4 regions of the Pseudomonas sp. 5.2 genome follow, and region 1 is predicted to be linked to each of the others. Evidence: riboswitches for the same ligand, from Rfam matches in the RefSeq annotation. Region 1 holds a riboswitch; each other region holds the start of a gene.
What was found. A riboswitch is a leader RNA that binds a small molecule or an ion and turns the genes downstream of it on or off. The one in region 1 is predicted to bind cobalamin.
Positions count from the first base shown of each region.

Region 2: linked by a shared signal. The riboswitch ahead of AC5PZ0_RS20095 (TonB-dependent receptor) and the one ahead of AC5PZ0_RS08410 (ABC transporter substrate-binding protein) in region 1 are both predicted to bind cobalamin.
Region 3: linked by a shared signal. The riboswitch ahead of cobW (cobalamin biosynthesis protein CobW) and the one ahead of AC5PZ0_RS08410 (ABC transporter substrate-binding protein) in region 1 are both predicted to bind cobalamin.
Region 4: linked by a shared signal. The riboswitch ahead of AC5PZ0_RS12650 (CbtB domain-containing protein) and the one ahead of AC5PZ0_RS08410 (ABC transporter substrate-binding protein) in region 1 are both predicted to bind cobalamin.

Region 1 covers NZ_JBYBHH010000004.1:144,878-147,070, forward strand. The annotation lists gene AC5PZ0_RS08405 (acetyltransferase domain-containing protein) at 1-572, shown strand, start outside; cobalamin riboswitch at 601-799, shown strand; gene AC5PZ0_RS08410 (ABC transporter substrate-binding protein) at 927-1,937, shown strand; gene AC5PZ0_RS08415 (FecCD family ABC transporter permease) at 1,937-2,193, shown strand, end outside.
Region 2 covers NZ_JBYBHH010000013.1:185,062-187,254, reverse strand. The annotation lists gene nikA (nickel ABC transporter substrate-binding protein) at 1-572, opposite strand, end outside; cobalamin riboswitch at 792-998, shown strand; gene AC5PZ0_RS20095 (TonB-dependent receptor) at 1,107-2,193, shown strand, end outside.
Region 3 covers NZ_JBYBHH010000005.1:193,967-196,159, forward strand. The annotation lists gene cobN (cobaltochelatase subunit CobN) at 1-43, opposite strand, end outside; gene cobW (cobalamin biosynthesis protein CobW) at 47-1,114, opposite strand; cobalamin riboswitch at 1,215-1,428, opposite strand; gene AC5PZ0_RS10135 (glyoxalase superfamily protein) at 1,540-1,917, shown strand; gene AC5PZ0_RS10140 (hypothetical protein) at 1,914-2,193, shown strand, end outside.
Region 4 covers NZ_JBYBHH010000007.1:43,349-45,541, reverse strand. The annotation lists gene AC5PZ0_RS12660 (cobalamin biosynthesis protein) at 1-330, opposite strand, end outside; gene AC5PZ0_RS12655 (CbtA family protein) at 348-1,040, opposite strand; gene AC5PZ0_RS12650 (CbtB domain-containing protein) at 1,050-1,235, opposite strand; cobalamin riboswitch at 1,330-1,551, opposite strand; gene AC5PZ0_RS12645 (LLM class flavin-dependent oxidoreductase) at 1,830-2,193, opposite strand, start outside.

The DNA.
Region 1 (2,193 bases):
CGTACCCCGTGCTGCCCTGGATCGGCGTCATCGCCTTGGGCTACGGCCTTGGCCCCTGGTTCGCCCGTGGCAGCGACGCAGGCCAACGCCAGCATCGCCTGCTGCTGGCCGGGGTGATCGCACTGCTTGGTTTTGTCGTGCTGCGCATGCTCAACGGCTACGGCGAGGCACCCTGGAGCGGGTACCCGACGTTGACGCAAACGCTGATGAGCTTCTTCAACATCACCAAGTATCCGCCGTCCTTGCTGTTCCTGGCCCTCACCCTGGGCTGTGGCCTGCTGCTGTTGCGCGCCTTCGAGCGTGCCGGCCAGGCCCGCTGGATCAACGCCCTGGCGGTTTACGGTGCAGCACCGATGTTTTTCTACCTGCTGCACCTGTATGTGCTGAAGCTGCTTTACCTGGCCTGCGTCGCGCTGTTCGGCCACAACCAAGGGGATTACTTCGGCTTCGACGGCATCGGTGCCGTGTGGCTGGGCGCCGCCTTGCTCGCCGTGTCGCTGTACCTGCCGGTACGTAGCTTCGCCCGGCTGAAGGCGCGTCGGCGTGACATCACCTGGCTCAAGTACTTCTGAAAAGCGTTTTCACCCGGCTGCCTGATGGTCTACCATGCCGGCCGCCGGTTTCCACCACGGAATTAATAGGGAATCCCAAGCCCGCTAACGCGGGCCAAACGGAACTGCCCCCGCAACTGTAGGTGCCGAGCCTGCTCCATCGATGCCACTGGATAACCTTGTCCGGGAAGGCTGGAGCTGGGCCATGACGCACCAGTCAGGAGACCTGCCGGCGCAAAAACACCAACCGGCGGGGTGTCCGGGATGGCCATCTCCACCCTTTTCTGGGTGCTGCCCCCTGCCGCGTGCACGGGGCTCGGCGATGCCTGTCCATGCGTTCATTCCGTGAACCCTTCGATAGGAGATCGTCCCCTCATGCTGCCTCGTCTTGCCGCTTTGATCGCCGGCCTCGGCCTCACCAGCCTGGCCCAGGCTACCGCCACCCACTACCCGCTCACGGTCGACAACTGCGGCATGCCGCAGACCTTCGCCCACGCGCCCGAGCGTGCAGTGACCATTGGCCAGGCCGGCACCGAGATGCTCTACGCACTGGGGCTGGGCGACAAACTGGCCGGCACCTCGCTGTGGTTCAACAACGTGCTGCCCGAGTACAAGGCGCTGAACGACAAGGTCGAGCGCCTGGCCGACAACGACCCCAGTTTCGAGGCAGTGGTCGGCAAGCGTCCGCAACTGGTGGCCGTTCAGTTTGAATGGATGGTCGGCGCACAAGGCGTGGTCGGCACCCGCGAGCAGTTCGACGAGCTGAAGATCCCGACCTACCTGCTGCCGTCGGACTGCGAAGGCAAAGACAACCTGGTGGGCGCCGACGGCACCCGCCTGCAGGCGTTCCAGGTCGAGAGCATCTACAAGAGCGTCAACCAGCTGGCCGAAATCTTCGACGTGCAAGACCGCGGCGCCGCATTGAACGCCGACCTCAAGGGCCGCCTGGACAGCGCCAAGGCACAGTTGGCTGGCAAGGATTTGTCGAACACCTCGGCACTGTTCTGGTTCTCTAGCGCCGACTTGGATATCGACCCCTACGTCGCCGGCCGCCAAGGGGTGGCTGACTTCATGCTGCGTACCCTGGGGGTGCGCAATGTGGTCGAGTCCACCGAAGAATGGCCGACCGTGGGCTGGGAAACCCTGGCCAAGGCCAACCCGACCTGGTTGATCATCGCCCGCATGGACCGTCGCCGCTTCCCGGCAGACGACTACCAGAAAAAACTCGAATTCCTGCGCAACGACCCGGTTACCCGCAACATGGACGCGGTGAAGAACGACCGCATCATCGTCCTCGACGCCGACGCCATGCAGGCCGGCATCCGGCTGTTCCGTGGCCTGCAGACGCTGTCGACGGCGTTCGCCAGCGGTAAAGCAGCCCAGTGATGAGCCGCCTGTTGCCCTACAGCGCCCTGGCCCTGGCAGCCCTGTGTGTCGCGCTGGTGGCCGGCACGGCGATCGGCGAGAGCAACCTGGCGCCGAACGTGGTCTACCAAGTGCTGGCCAATCACCTGTGGCAGGCCGGTTACCCGGTCGACCCCATCGATGCCGGTATCGTCTGGAACTACCGCCTGACCCGCACCCTGGTCGCCGCCGCCTGTGGCGCCGGGCTGGCCACGTGTGGCGTGATCCTGCAGGCGCT
Region 2 (2,193 bases), on a different contig from region 1:
TCGATACGCATCCATGGGCCGGTGCCGGCGGGTTCGCCAGGTTTGGCCTGCGGGGAGCCGAAGCGCAGCGGGCGCACTTGGGCCAGTTCCATCAACGTTGGGTAGTACGGGTGCTTGAGCACCAGGCGCAAGGTCAGCCGGTCAGGGGCCTCGATGTGGTCGAGGGTGGTGACCAGCTCCATCCAGCGATGGCGTTGGCTATTGGCAAGGACGGCATCCAGGTTGGCCTTGGCAGCTGCAGCGTCGAATGGCGTGCCGTCACTGAAGCGCACGCCATCTCGCAAGTTGAAGGTGTAAGTCTTGCCATCGTCGGAGACTTGCCAAGCCTGTGCCAACCACGGCTCTACAGTGCCCGCCGAGGTGTAACGCACCAGCGGTTCATACACCATGGCCTGGGCGTACATCTGATTGGGCGAGTAGCCGCGTGGGTCGAGTGGGCCTGCGTTAACGGGCCAGGAATACACCAGCGTCGGGCTATGTTGGGGTGTGCTGTCTGCGTGTGCGCAGAGGCTCGCGGCGACCATCAGAATGCCCCAGAGGGCGGGCTTTGGTTTAGCTGACTGCTGCTTCACACGGGGTCCCCACTTCGACGGAGGCGTAAGGCTAAAGAGTGGTGGGTATGATGTCCATGCAAAAACTTCTTACTGAACGTTACAAAATGCCGCGCCAGAAAAGGCAATAGAAAGCCCTGGCGATGATTGAACCGTGACGCGTTCGCCCAGGGCCTGAAGTGGCGAGCTCAGGCGACCTGTTTGCCACAAGCCGGTTGACGCAGCGGGCTTTTGATGGTCATCTGCGCGCCTGTTTCAGGTGCCCCCTGCCGCCGTGCATGGGGTGAAACGGGAAGCCGGTTCGTCATCGTTCGATGATCAGTCCGGCGCTGCCCCCGCAACGGTATGCGAGCGAAGCATTCAAGACACCACTGTGCCCTGGCATGGGAAGGTGAAGGCTTCATGACCCTCGCGAGCCCGGAGACCGGCCTGAAGCATCGTTTGGCAAACCCGCGGTGGGCGGGCGCAGGCCGGTTTCCGTGGGCGTGCTCGCCCGCGATTCCTCTTTGCGTTGTTCCCCCGGGATTCTTTCATTCCTGCTTCAAGTGGAACGACATGTCCCGTTATTCGCTGTTCAGTTCTCTGCCAGGTACGCTGCTGCACGCCAGCCTGGTGCCCTGTGTTTTTCTCTCTGTTGCCGCCCACGCCGCCGAGGCGGACAACGCCCTGGCGCTACCGGCCACGGACATTACCGGCACGGCCGAGCACAACCCTCAGCCCGACCTGCATACCCCAGGCACCAGTGGCTCGAGGCTTGGCCTGACGCCGCTGGAAACCCCAGCCAGCGTGACCAGTATCAGTGCCGAGCAAATCCTCAAGCGCAACAACGCCACGGTGCAGGACGCGGTCACCCGTTCACCCGGCATCACCTTCATCGGCACCCCCGGTAACGGCGGCACGGCCTTGTCGGCCCGCGGCTTCACCGGGCACAGCTCGACCATGCAGTTGTACGACGGTACCCGGCTGTACGTGGGCGCCGGCACAGTGACCTTCCCGGTCGATACCTGGTCGGTCGAGCGCATCGATGTGCTGCGCGGCCCGGCCTCGGTGCTGTACGGGGAGGGCGCCACCGGTGCGGTGGTCAACGTCGTGCCGAAGAAGCCCTTTGAAGGCGAAATCCGCAATCACCTGCGCCTGGGCTACGGCTCGGATGACCGTCGGCAGATGGCCCTGGACAGCGGCGGCTCGCTGACCGACACCTTGAGCTACCGCCTGAACCTCAACAAGCTGGCCAGCAACGGCTGGGTCGACCGGGGCGATTCGCAGAGTCTTGCCATCAGCGGCGCGCTGCGCTGGCAGCCCAGCGATGAACTGAGCTTCACCCTCAGCCACGACTACGGAGACCAAGACCCGCAGCAGTACATGGGGACGCCGTTGGTGGACGGGCATTACCGCGAGTCGCTGCGCGATCACAACTACAACGTCGACAACGCCGAAGTGCATTACAACGACCAGTCCACACGGCTAGTCACCGACTGGGTAATCAACGACAACCTCACCGCCAGCAACCAACTGTACTTCCTCAAGGCCCAGCGCCGCTGGCGCAACGCCGAGACCTACACCTGGCTGCCAGGCGACCAGGTGCGGCGCAGCAGCTTCATCAGCATCAAGCAGACCCAGGAACAGCTTGGCGATCGCCAGT
Region 3 (2,193 bases), on a different contig from region 1:
CATCCGGCACGAAGCCGCCGGGCTGGGTCCGCAGCAGGTGCATGGGTCAGGCGCCCAAGGCCTGGCGCAAACGCGCTTCGAGCTGCACGGCATCCAGGTCCTGACCGATCAGCACCAGGCGTGTGATACGCGGTTCGTCGGCACGCCAGGCGCGGTCGAAGTGCTTGTCGAAGCGGGTACCCACGCCTTGCACCAGCAGGCGCATCGGCTTGCCCGGGATGGCGGCGAAGCCTTTGGCGCGCAGGATGCCGAACTCGACCACCAACTGGGTCAGGGCATCGAGCAACAGGCTTTCGTCGGCTTCTGGCAGGTCGATGGAGATCGAATCGAAGGCGTCGTGGTCATGATCGTCGTGATCATCGCCATCGTGGTGCGAATCGTGGTGGGTACGGCGGCCATCGATGTGCACCTCGGACTCGGCGCCCACGCCCAGCAGTACGTCCAGTGGCAGACGGCCACTGCTGGCCTCGATCACCTTGACCGCGGGCGGCAGCTCTTCGGCCACCTCGGCGCGGACCTTGGCCAGGCCTTCGGCGTCGATCAGGTCGGCCTTGTTCAGCACCACCAGGTCGGCACTGGCCAATTGGTCAGCGAACAATTCGTGCAGCGGCGACTCGTGGTCCAGGTTCGGGTCGAGCTTGCGCTGTGCGTCCACCTGGTCTGGGTAGGCGGCAAAGGTGCCGGCCGCCACAGCCGGGCTGTCGACCACGGTAATGACCGCATCGACGGTGCAGGCGTTACGGATTTCTGGCCACTGGAAGGCCTGTACCAACGGCTTTGGCAGCGCCAGGCCACTGGTTTCGATGAGGATGTGGTCAAGGTCGCCACGGCGTGCGACCAACTCGCGCATGACTGGGAAGAACTCTTCCTGCACGGTGCAGCACAGGCAGCCATTGGCCAGCTCGTACACGCGGCCGCTGGCCTCTTCTTCGGTGCAACCGATGCTGCACTGTTTTAGGATCTCGCCATCGATGCCCAGTTCGCCAAATTCATTGACGATCACCGCGATACGGCGGCCTTGGGCGTTGTCGAGCATGTGGCGAAGCAAGGTGGTCTTGCCCGAACCGAGGAAGCCGGTAACGATGGTGACGGGGAGTTTGGCCAGTGTTTTCATGTCGCGATGCCCTTGGCAAGATGGCGCGGGCATGCAGGACGAAAGCCACGGGCCAGGTCGGCCGGGCTTGTTCGCCACCGGATCACCCCGCCCGGTTGAAAGTCGAAATCGCCTCGAGGCAGGTCTCCTGGCTCGCACCGTACCTGCCATGCTTTGAATAGCAGGGCTGGAGGGCGCGACGCCTTCCCGCGCGGTTACGCAGTGGCTGTGTCGACCCGTTGTCGGTGCTTACAGTTGCGGGGGCAGCCGCGGCTTGTACCGCGTTCCCGTCTTAGCTTCGGCCTGGCCGAAGAACCTCGAAGTGGCAAGGCTACGCAGTGGCTGGCAGGTGGTCAACCATTGCCGTCGGCCATTGCGCGACTGACGCACAGGCATTGGCGCATCTGCGCTACAGTTGCACCTTCATCAACGGCCAAGGACGCCCTATGCCGCTCGCCCCCGCCATCCCGGTACTGCGTATTTTCTCGGTCGAAAAAGCCAAAGAGTTCTACCTCGACTTCCTCGGCTTCAGCCTGGACTGGGAACACCGCTTCAGCCCTGACCTGCCCCTGTACGCGCAAATCCACCGCGACGGGTTGATCCTGCACCTAAGCGAACACCACGGCGATGCCACCCCGGGTTCGACCGTGTTCGCCCGCCTCGACGACCTGCGCGCCCTCGAGCGCGAACTGCAGGCCAAACGCTACGGCTACGCCCGGCCCGAAGCCGAACGCCTGGACTGGGGCCTGCAGATGCAGGTCCATGACCCGTTTGGCAACCGCCTGCGCTTCTGCCAGCAGATCGATGATGAGGCCGCGCAATGAAGGCCATGGGCAAGCGCGAAATGGCACGCGTGGAGCGTGAGCTGGTGGTTTGCCTGACGGACGCCTGCGAAACGGCCAAGGCAGAGATTGTCGGGTTCACCTGGCTTACCCATCACCTTGACCCCGACAGTTTTCCTGCCAGCCTGCGCATTACCTGGGTATTCGAGCGCGAGGCAGACAAGGCTGCAGCGCTGGCTGGGGTGGCTAAAGCGCGGATGCTGGCGTTGACCTGTCAGGCGCTTGATGAAGTGGGGATACGGCTGGACCACCCGGCCT
Region 4 (2,193 bases), on a different contig from region 1:
GGCCGTGCCGAGGTGCTGGCTGGCCATGGCCAGCGCCGCGCTTTCTGCGACGCCCCAACAACCGCTGTGCGCATGGGCGATGGCCGAGCGATAGCTTAGCAGGGGTTCGTAGGGCTGAAGTTGCCCGGCATCGTACAGCAGCAAGGGCAGGCCAAGGCGTTTGGCCAGTTGCTGCAGGCCAGGTTCGTCGGCCTTGAGGGCGATGCTGGCGATACCGCGCAGTCCTGACAGCGCCAAGCCATGGTCAGCCAAGGCTTGGCGCAGCAGGTTTTCGAGGGTGTCCGCCGGGCAACCCCGGCGGCAGCCAAAGCCGGCGTACAGCGCCGGCAGGGTCGCGTCTAAAACCATCAGGCCTGGCTGGAGCGGCGGTACAGCCACGCGCTGAGCAGGCCCAGGGCCAGCCAGAAGGCGGCGTTGGTCAGCCAGCTGGCGACCTTGAACTGGGCTTCCAGGGCTTCAGGCGCGAGGCTTTGATGCACCTCAGGTTGCGGTGCACCGATGACATGCGGCAGTACCAGCAGCACGGCGCCTAGCGCTTTAACCAGCCAGTGGCGGGCAAATACCAACAGGGCCAGGCCCAGTGCGGTAGCGCTTGCGGTGCCGATCCACCAGGCCTGGCGTTGCCCCAGGTCAGCGGCAGCGGTGCCTGGCAGCTCTGGCGGCAGGCCCAGGGTAGGGGCCAGGCAGAACACGGCGAACCCCGCCAGGCCCCACAGGGCGCCGGTGCCCGCGCGCTTCGGTTCACGCAGGCTGTACAGGGCGACCAGTATCAGCGCGAAGCCTACCGCTACCACCAGGTTGCCCCCGGTGGTGGACAGCACGCGTTGCCAGCCGTCTTCAGGCGACCAGGCTTCGGCGCTGTGTTCATGGGCCGCGGCCCCTTCGGCGCCGTGTTCGTGATGCTCGGCAACAGGGGCTGCGGATTCGTAGGTTTCTGCTTCAAGGATCAACGGGGCAACCCAGAAGCTTTGCAGCAGGGTCAGCAGCAAGGCCGCGAGCAGCCCGCTGAAGCCCGCGGTACGGGCAATGCGCATGATCATGGGGCGTACTCAGTGGCAGGGGAAGGCGGCGCTGTGGCGGGTATCGTGCGCCGCGTTGTGCACGGCTTCGATGTGCGAGAAGCCGGCAAAGTACACCAGGCACAGGCCCAGCAGGCTGGCGCCGACGGCGATGACGACACGCTGACTGAGGGTGACGGGGGTGGCAATGCTGTGTTTGGCGCTGGTGACGGGCATGACGCGTTCCTCTGCTTTTTGTGGGCAACGGGCAAGCGCGGCAGCCCCGAACGTGATCCGCCCAGGGGAATGCGACAGCGCCCGCCCACCGCGGGGTGTTCATGAACGTCAGGCCGGTCTCCGGGCTCACGAGGAGGAGCAGGGCTCCTGAAAAGCGCCCCTTCCCATGCCAGATGACGCGGCACAGTGGTCTAGACGCTTCGCTCGCTTACCGTTGCGGGGGCAGCACCGGCTTGGTCGGGCCCTGGTCGAGGGCTTGCGACGCACCGGTTTCCCGTTTCACCCCCTGAGGGGCACCTGAACGCGAGGCATTAGGAGACCACGAGGCAGGTTTTCCGTCAATTGCACAGCGGTGTGCGCGTGAAAAGTATTTCAGAAGTTGTAGGCCAGCAATTTTCGGGTTTTGCAGTGCCTGGGAGGTCGTGCGCCGCCTGCGCGGCGCTTCGCAGCACAAGGCTGCTCCACATCGAAGCGGGCGCCAAGACATGTCACAGGAATAATTGGCCCGAAACAGATGTGGGAGCAGCCTTGTGCTGCGAAGCGCCGCGCGGGCGGCGCTCGGTCTCATAGGCGCCAAAAAAATCCAGCCATGCACTAAGCCGTCCGCGCGCTACGCCCAGCCTCCCGCTGCGCCACCAACCCACGAATCCGCGGAATCAGTTCCTGCCCATACTCCACCGCATCGCGCAACTGATCGAACCCGCGGAACAGGAAGGTGCTAACCCCCAGGTCGTAGTACGCCAGCGCCGCCTCAGCCACTTGGTCCGCCGTCCCTACCAGCGACGTCGAGTTGCCCGCACCGCCGCCCAACGCGGCAATCTCGGTCCACAGCCGGGTGTCATGCACCTTGCGCTGGCTGGCCAACTGCACCAGGCGCTCTGAGCCGGCGTTGCTCTTGCCGAAGTTCTTCTCGCGGCGGTTGCCCTGGCGGATGCCGATGCGCGTCTGGGCATCGGCC